DNA from 2 places in the Streptomyces sp. NPDC005017 genome. Region 1 is predicted to be linked to the other one. Evidence: riboswitches for the same ligand, from Rfam matches in the RefSeq annotation. Region 1 holds a riboswitch; the other holds the start of a gene.
What was found. Region 1 has a riboswitch for cyclic di-AMP ahead of ACFYR0_RS25955 (transglycosylase SLT domain-containing protein). Riboswitches for the same ligand answer to the same signal wherever they lie in the genome.

Region 1 (4,184 bases):
GACCTGACCGTTGACCGCGACGGAGATCCGCAGGTCGTAGCCGTAGGGCTCCTCGTCGGCGTCGTCGAGGTAGGGCAGCAGCGGGTGGGTGCGCTCCGGGGCGGCGACGCGGGACTCCTCCAGGGCCTCGAGCGGGGTGATCCACGCCGACACCGAGGTGGCGAAGGACTTCCCCAGGAAGGGGCCGAGGGGGACGTACTCCCAGGCCTGGAGATCGCGGGCGGACCAGTCGTTGAGCAGGCAGAGGCCGAAGACGTGGTCGCGGAAGCTGGCCAGCGGCACGGGGGTGCCCATCGTGGACGGCGTGCCGACGACGAAGCCGACCTCGGCCTCGATGTCCAGGCGCACGGACGGGCCGAAGACCGGGGCGGGGTCGGCCGGGGCCTTGCGCTGCCCGGAGGGCCGTACGACGTCGGTGCCGGAGACCACGACGGTGCCGGAGCGGCCGTGGTAGCCGATCGGCAGGTGCTTCCAGTTCGGGGTGAGGGAGTCCTCGGCGTCGGGACGGAACATCTGGCCGACGTTGCGGGCGTGGTGCTCGGACGCGTAGAAGTCCACGTAGTCCGCGACGGTGAAGGGCAGGTGCAGGGTCACCGAGTCGAGGGGGTGCATCAGCGGCTCGACGGTCTCGCGGTAGCTGGGGACCGTCACCCACGCGGTGAGTGCGCGCCGGACGTCCGACCAGGCCGTGCGGCCGGCGGCCAGCAGCGGGTCCAGGGACGGCTGGGCGAGCAGCGTGGCGTAGGGGGAGCCGAGGGCCCGGGCCGCCGCGCCCGCGTCTAGGACGTGGTCTCCGAGCCGGACGCCGACGGTCCGGGCGTGCGGGTCCCCGGTGGAGAACACGCCGTACGGAAGGTTGTGCGGACCGAAGGGGTCGCCCTCGGGGACATCGAAGGGGGGCATGCGGTTCTGCCTCGCTCTCGTGCGTGCCGTGTGCGGTGCCGTGCGCTCGCGTGCCGCGCGTTCGGACGGCACGTGACTGCGCCACACGTTACGGCCGAGCCGCCCGGCGTCGTCAGGCGGAGCCGCCGTCGATTCCCGGCCGCGTCGCCGCTGCCGAAACCGGTCGAACCGCGCCGAACGGAGCCGGGCCACCGGGCCGAGCCATCCGGTCGGCCCCACTTGGGGGTGAAATGCCGGAGCGCGAAAGGAAGTTGAAGAGGCGCGTGAGCTCGGAGAGGCGCCTGTCGTAGTCTCCGAGGCGGGGGGTCCGGGGGGTTCGATGTCCGTATTCTCTGATCATGGCCGCACCCACCGCATATGCCGACCGCACCGCCTTCTCGCTCGTCGCCACCGATATGGACGGCACACTGCTGCGCGGCGACGACACGTTCTCCGACCGGTCGCGTGCCGCGCTGGCCCTGGTGGAGGCCGCGGGCGCCCGGCATCTGGTGGTGACCGGCCGGCCGGCGCCGAGGGTGCGTCCGCTCCTGGAGGAGCTGGGCAGCACGGGCCTCGCGGTGTGCGGACAGGGCGCGCAGCTCTACGACGCCGGTGCGGACCGGCTGTTGTGGTCCGTGACGCTGGACCGGGAGCTGGCCGAGACCGCGCTCGGCAAGATCGAGGCCGAGGTGGGGCAGGTGTACGCGGCCGTGGACCAGGACGGCGTCGACGGGCTCACGCTCATCGAGCCGGGCTACACGATGCCGCACCCCACCCTGCCCGCGCTGCGCGTCGAGCGCCGCGACGACCTGTGGTGCGAGCCGATCAGCAAGGTGCTGCTGCGCCATCACACCCTGGGCGACGACGAGTTGGCGACGGTCGCGCGCGGCGCGGTGGGTTCGCTGGCCACGGTCACCATGTCGGGGCCCGGCACGGTCGAGCTGCAGCCGTGCGGCATCACCAAGGCGACCGGCCTGGCGCTTGCGGCCCGGCATCTCGGCCTGACCCCGCAGGACACCATCGCCTTCGGGGACATGCCCAACGACATCCCCATGTTCGACTGGGCCGAGTACGGCGTCGCCATGGCCAACGCCCACCCCGAACTCAAGTCGGTGGCCGACGAGATCACCCACTCGAACGAGGACGACGGCATCGCCGTCGTCCTCGAACGACTCTACGGCTGACACGCCGGGCATATCCGGGTGAATCCGATCAGATCGGATGTGTTGCCCGGGTCTCGGCGGCCGGCCGGAGGGATCAGTAGGCGCCGAAGACGTTGTCGATCGACCCGTAGCGCGCGGCCGCGTAGTTGCAGGCGGCGGTGATGTTGGCGACCGGGTCGTACGGGTCGAACGCCGTGCCGGGCACGTGGTACGCCGCGAAGGTCGGGTCGATGACCTGGAGCAGACCCTTGGAGGGCGTGCCGGCGGCGGCGTTGGAGTCCCAGTTGTTGATGGCGAGGGGGTTGCCCGAGGACTCGCGCATGACGTTGCGGTAGATGCCGTCGTACGTGCCCGGGATGCCGTTCTGGGCCATCACGTCGAGCGACTGACGGATCCAGCCGTCGAGGTTGCTCGGGTAGGCGGTCGCGGCCGTGGGGGCCGTGGGGGCGGCCGACGCGGTGGTCGCGCCGACGATCGGCAGCGCCAGCACGGCGGCGCCGACACCGGCGGCGGCGAGGGCACGGGCGAGACGGGGGCGGCGGTTTGCGTGCGTGGTCGCAGGCATGGGGGTGTTCCTCTCCGGCGCCTGCGAGGTGAGCTGTCGGGTTCGGGCGGAAAGGCGCCCGGCCCTGCCCTTTCGGACACGGCTTCACCCCGAGCCGTACCGCGCCTCGTACCTGGTACGACGTTCGGTCCGGCGACCTGCCTGGGTCCCCCGCTCCTGCCGCTGCGTCTGGTCGTCGGATGCTGTGGGCGGCGGCAGGATTCGGCGTCCGCCCGGCTGGCCCGGAACGTATGCGAGAGCGCATGACCGAAACAAGCGCGGGATTCACACAATGAGCCGACCCGGCATGATCCAGGCTGTTTGGGGTACTTGATCCATTTTGGCGGCCGCCGTGCAATTGCAGGGCGGGGCGCCCCTCGTGACCCCTGGGTGCGCGGTTCGGCGTGGGGGCCCGCCAGTGAGCCAACTCACCGTCGGCCGCAAGAACGGCAATTCGGGCATCAGGCCCAACTCTCCCTCAATTGACCGCTCGTGGGATCCGCCTCTCCCGGGTGCGGATCTCGGAGCCCGGGGCCGGGCGGGTCGACCGCCTTCCGTGGGTGTGGCGGTCGCCTCCCGGACCTCCCGCGGACGTGGCGGTCGCCTCCCCTGGCTCCCGCGGGCGTGGCGGTCGCCTTCCGTGGCTCCCGGGGCGCGGCGGCCGCCTTCCGTGGCCTCCTGTGGGCGTGGCGGTCGCCTCCCAGGCCGCGTCCCGTGGGCGTGGCGGTCGCCTCCCGGACCTCCGCGGGCGCGGCGGGTCGCCGAGCGCGGCGGGTCGCCGGACGTGGGCGGGGGCGCCCCTGCCGGAGCGTCCGCGCGGGCGCGCCCCGTCCGGAAGCGGGGTACGCGGATCCTGGGGGGCGATCCCGCCGGGGAGGGCGGGCGAATGCGAATGGCGCGATCCCTGTGAAACCCGTTCGATTAAGTGGATAAATGTCCGTTCTTATCGGTTGATCGGCAACATACCGGCCGTGCCGCGATACCGCCCTGCCTGCGGGGTGGGTGGCGGCAGTGATCGAATCGTGACCGGATACGCTGACTTGAGTGATGGCGGCGACCTATCGACAAACCGCGTAATCGCCGGTGGACACCAGCAGACAGGAGACCCTCGTGACCGTCGTCGGGCCGTTCGGGCTGAGCGTGCGGGACCAGGCTCTGGAGGCCGATGTCCAGGCCGGATTGACGGCAGTCGAGGAAGGGTTGCTCGAGGCAACCAAGAGTGAGGTCCCCTTCATCACCCAGGCCGCCCAGCATCTGATGCGGGCCGGCGGCAAGCGGTTCAGGCCGCTGCTCGTGATGCTCGCCGCCCAGTTCGGCGACCCCTACGCGCCCGGCGTAGTGCCCTCGGCCGTGGTGGTCGAGCTGACCCACCTCGCCACGCTGTACCACGACGACGTGATGGACGAGGCGGCCGTACGCCGTGGCGTGCCCAGCGCCAACACCCGCTGGGGCAACTCGGTGGCCGTCCTCACCGGCGACTTCCTCTTCGCCCGTGCCTCGCACATCCTCGCCGACCTCGGCCCCGAGGCGGTCCGCGTCCAGGCCGAGGCGTTCGAGCGGCTGGTCACCGGCCAGATCCTGGAGACGGCCGGTCC
Region 2 (4,184 bases), on a different contig from region 1:
TCCGAAGGGCGGAAAGGCCGCTCGGCGGGGGCGGGGGAAACCGCTGTGCGTCCGGTCCCGCGGATGGCGTACACTGGTTTCATCGACGCGGGGTGGAGCAGCTCGGTAGCTCGCTGGGCTCATAACCCAGAGGTCGCAGGTTCAAATCCTGTCCCCGCTACTGAAGACTCAGGGCCGGTGTCCATGCGAATGGGCACCGGCCCTGAGTCGTCTCCCTTCGGTCCCTTCGCTTCCCACTCCTCTTCTCCCCCGGTCGGACCGCCCCCGCTCGCCGCCCACGCCCGGGGCCGTGACCCTGGACGGACGCGGCCGAGCGGCGGCCCGCGACCAAGGCTGCGGGAGACAGGGTGGCGCCGGGTGAGGAGAGGGGCGCCGGTGCGCGCGGCCGGCGCGTCGGCCCGCCGCCCGCCGAACGACGGCGGGCCTCCTGGACCCGGACCTTCGTCCGCGCCCTGCCCGCCCTGCTGATCGGCGTCGGGGCCGTCTACGACCTGCTCACCCCCTCCGTGCACACGGCCGCCCCCTTCTTCACCGCCGCACCCCTGGTCGCCGCCCCGCTCTACTCCCGGCGCGGCACGCTGCTCACCGGTCTGGTCGCGCTCGTGGTCGTGGTGGTGGTGCACGTCTTCCTCGGTATCGCGCTGGAGGCCGAGTCGGTCACCGAGGAGATCACCGTGGGGACGGTGGCCTTCCTGGCCGTCGTCATCAACAACCTGGTGCGCCGCAGCAGCGAGCGGCTCGCCTCGGTGCGGGAGATCGCCGAGGCCGCCCAGCGTGCGGTGCTGCCCCAACCCCCCGGACGGATCGGCGGCTTCGAGATCGCCGCCCGCTACGAGGCCGCACAGCGGGGCGCCTTCATCGGCGGCGACCTGTACGCCGTGCAGGACACCCCGCACGGCGTACGGCTCGTGGTCGGGGACGTCCGCGGCAAGGGCATGGGCGCGGTGTCCGCGGTCGCCGTCGTCATCGGGGCGTTCCGGGAGGCGGCCGAGCAGGAGGCCGCACTGGAGACGATCGCCCAGCGCCTGGAGCGGGCCCTGGAGCGCGATGTGGGGCGGCGGCTCGGGCCGGAGGCCGAGGAGGGGTTCACGACCGCCGTGCTCGCCGAACTCCCGCACGGCGACGGGATCGTACGCCTGCTCCACCGCGGGCACCCGCCCCCGTTCGTGCTGCACGCCGACGGCACCCTGCACACCCTGGAGCCACGCGTCGCGGCGCTGCCGCTGGGCCTGGGAGACCTGGAGCCCCTCCCGGTACAGGCCGAGGAACGGCCCTTCCCCGCCGGGGCCACGCTCCTCCTCCACACCGACGGGCTGTCCGAGGCGCGCGACGCCGACGGGGTGTTCTACGACCCCGGGGCCCGGCTCGCCGGCCGGGTCTTCCGCGGGCCTGAGCAACTGCTCCAGACCCTCGTGGGGGAGGTGCGTCGGCACACCGGGGGCGCGCTCGGTGACGACATGGCGCTGCTCGCCGTACGGCGGCCGGGAGCGGCGGCGCGGGAGCGGGCCTGAGAGGGGCCGATGTCACCCCAGGTGATCGGACGACTGCCCTCCGCATAACATCTGAGTCACCGTCAGAAACTGGGGCGGTACCGAGTCGCGGTCAAGTCGCCCGTTTTTGGCCGTTCATGGTCCGAAAGTCCTGGCCGGAAACTGTAATGATCAAGCTGAACGGCTTGGAATTAGGCACCCGGTTCTATTAACGTCCGATAACGCAGCGCGGTCGTCCCAGCCGTCACAAGAGGCGGCTCCGTGCGCACGCGCCGAATCCCGCAAGGGAACCGGGGAACCACCAACTTGGGGTGAATCGGGCGTAATCCGCCGCGAAATCGGCAGATATACGCGCGTAGGAGACCTTCCTGCTCCGAACCCGTCAGCTAACCCGGTAGGCGAGAAGGAAGGAAAGGAGCACGCCCACGTGGCGTCCAACCCGCCTGTCCCGCAAGCCCCGTTCGTGCCGGGCCAGCGCACCGCCGACACCGAGACCTTCGTCTACGGCGGTCCCCGCACCGACGACGGCCCGTGGGAGGAGTGGAACCCCACCGCGGACTCCGTCCGTCCCGTGCGCGGCAAGCACCGGGTCTCCAAGCAGCGCGGCGGCGGTCTCGCCCGCAGCTCCACCGTCCTCGGCGTCGGCGTCATAGCCGCCGTGGGTGCCGGCGGTATGGCCAGCGCCCAGTCCGGCAAGCCGCCGGTCGCCATCTCCATGCCCGACCTGCCCTCCGTCAGCTCCTTCCTGCCGGGTGAGGAGCCCGTCGAGGAGACGCCGCAGGCCGCGTCCCCGCTCAGCTCCATCGGCACCACCACGGCCGACACCACCGAGGGCACCACCGACGCCGGTGAGGCCCTGCGCGCCCGCATCATGGCGCAGGCCGAGCAGCAGCAGGACCAGGCCGAGGCCAGGGCCGTCGAGGCCGCGCAGGCCGCCGCTGAGAAGCAGGCCGCCGAAGCCGCCGCCAAGGCCGAGAAGGAGGCGGAGGCCAAGGCCGCCGCCGAGAAGGCCGCCGCGGAGGAGGAGGCCCGCAAGAAGGCCGAGGCCGAGCGCCTCGCCGAGCTGGCCCGCCAGTACACGCTGCCGACCTCCTCGTACACGCTCACCTCCGTCTTCGGACAGGCCGGCTCCATGTGGTCCTCCGGCTACCACACGGGTCTGGACTTCGCCGCTCCCACCGGTACCCCGCTGAAGGCGGTCCACACCGGAACGGTCACCGAGGCCGGCTGGAGCGGTTCCTACGGCTACCGCACCGTCCTCACCCTCGAGGACGGCACCGAGGTCTGGTACGCCCACCAGTCCTCGATCAACGTCAGCGTCGGCCAGCAGGTCAACACCGGTGACGTGATCGGACGCGTGGGTGCCACCGGCAACGTCACCGGTCCGCACCTGCACCTCGAGGTGCACACCGGCGGCGGCGACGTGGACCCGATGGCCTGGCTCCAGAGCAAGGGCCTCAACCCCTGACGACCCGGGAGGTCCCCGGCCGTGCGCCCCGGCGCGCACACCGCTCGAGGACTTCCCCGATCCCCGGCGGTCCTGACGGCAACCCCCCGACGTCAGGGCTGCCGGTTCCTCATGTGCGGTACGGGTTGTGGACGGGACGGCCGCCGGGAAGTCCCTGGACGCCGTACCCGTGGTGTCCGTAGGACCCGTAGGGCCCGTAGTACTGCGGCGCGGGAGCAGTCGTCCTCACCGCGTACCGGAGTGCCGGGCGGGCCGCCTCGCGCCGGGCCCAGAGCTCGTGCAGCAGCTCGCGCTCCCGTACGACGAAGTCCGCGCCGGCGCGGCCCCTGCGCCCCCGGTGCCGCAGGAACGCCAGCGAGGTCGCGTACGCCTCGTACTGCGCCACCTGCCGTCTGCCCGGTGAGCCGAGGTGGTGCCGGGCGTACTGACGGGCCGTCCGGCGGGCCCGCATCGAGCCGAGCGCGTACGGCTCCCCGGGCGTCAGCCAGCCCGCCGCCACATAAGCGGGCAGTTCCTCGCGCACCGTGCGCAGTTCGCGCTGCCGGGTCCAGATCACCAGCCAGGTCAGCAGGCCGAACGCGGGGACCATGAACGCCCCGTACACCGCGAAGAAGCCGTACGGGCCGAAGGTCGCCGAGCCGTTCCACAGCGCGTGCACGCCCATCGCCGTCAGCAGGCCCGCCAGCGGCAGCAGCACGCGGCGCAGACGCTGGCGTTCGCCGGACAGCGCGGCGACGCCGAAGCCGATGCCGGTCAGCACGGTGAAGAGCGGATGCGCGAACGGGGACATGATCACGCGGACGAAGAAGGTCGCGGCCGTCACCGAGGCGATGCCCGAGTCGCCGGCGAGCTGGTCGGTGCCGAAGGCGTTGCCCAGATAGAGGATGTTCTCGGTGAACGCGAACCCGGTCGCGGTGACACCGGCGACGACGACCCCGTCGACGATCCCGGTGAAGTCGCCTCTGCGGAACAGGAAGACCAGCAACAGCGCGGCGGCCTTCGCGGACTCCTCGACGACCGGCGCCACCAGCGTGGCGCCGAGGGTGTCCGCGCTGGTCGGGTCGGCCGTCGCGGTGGCTATCCATCTCGTGGCGAAGCTGTTGGCGACGATGGCTATCAGCGCCGCCGCGCAGGCCCCCCAGGCGAAGCAGAAGACCAGGTTCCGCCAGGGGCCCGGCGCCACCCGGTCCAGCCAGCGGAACGCGGCTATGAGCAGCGGCACGGGC

Region 2: it holds a riboswitch for cyclic di-AMP, as region 1 does, so the genes downstream of both, ACFYR0_RS09265 (M23 family metallopeptidase) here and ACFYR0_RS25955 (transglycosylase SLT domain-containing protein) in region 1, are expected to answer to the same signal.

What each region holds. Positions count from the first base shown of each region.
Region 1 is NZ_JBIALD010000019.1:10,648-14,831, reverse strand. Features, by position in the region: gene fahA (fumarylacetoacetase) at 1-903, opposite strand, end outside; gene ACFYR0_RS25960 (HAD family hydrolase) at 1,242-2,066, shown strand; gene ACFYR0_RS25955 (transglycosylase SLT domain-containing protein) at 2,140-2,610, opposite strand; cyclic di-AMP (ydaO/yuaA leader) riboswitch at 2,616-2,743, opposite strand; gene ACFYR0_RS25950 (polyprenyl synthetase family protein) at 3,700-4,184, shown strand, end outside.
Region 2 is NZ_JBIALD010000005.1:7,636-11,819, reverse strand. Features, by position in the region: tRNA gene ACFYR0_RS09275 (tRNA-Met) at 87-160, shown strand; gene ACFYR0_RS09270 (PP2C family protein-serine/threonine phosphatase) at 348-1,511, shown strand; cyclic di-AMP (ydaO/yuaA leader) riboswitch at 1,751-1,906, shown strand; gene ACFYR0_RS09265 (M23 family metallopeptidase) at 1,918-2,958, shown strand; gene ACFYR0_RS09260 (PrsW family intramembrane metalloprotease) at 3,068-4,184, opposite strand, start outside.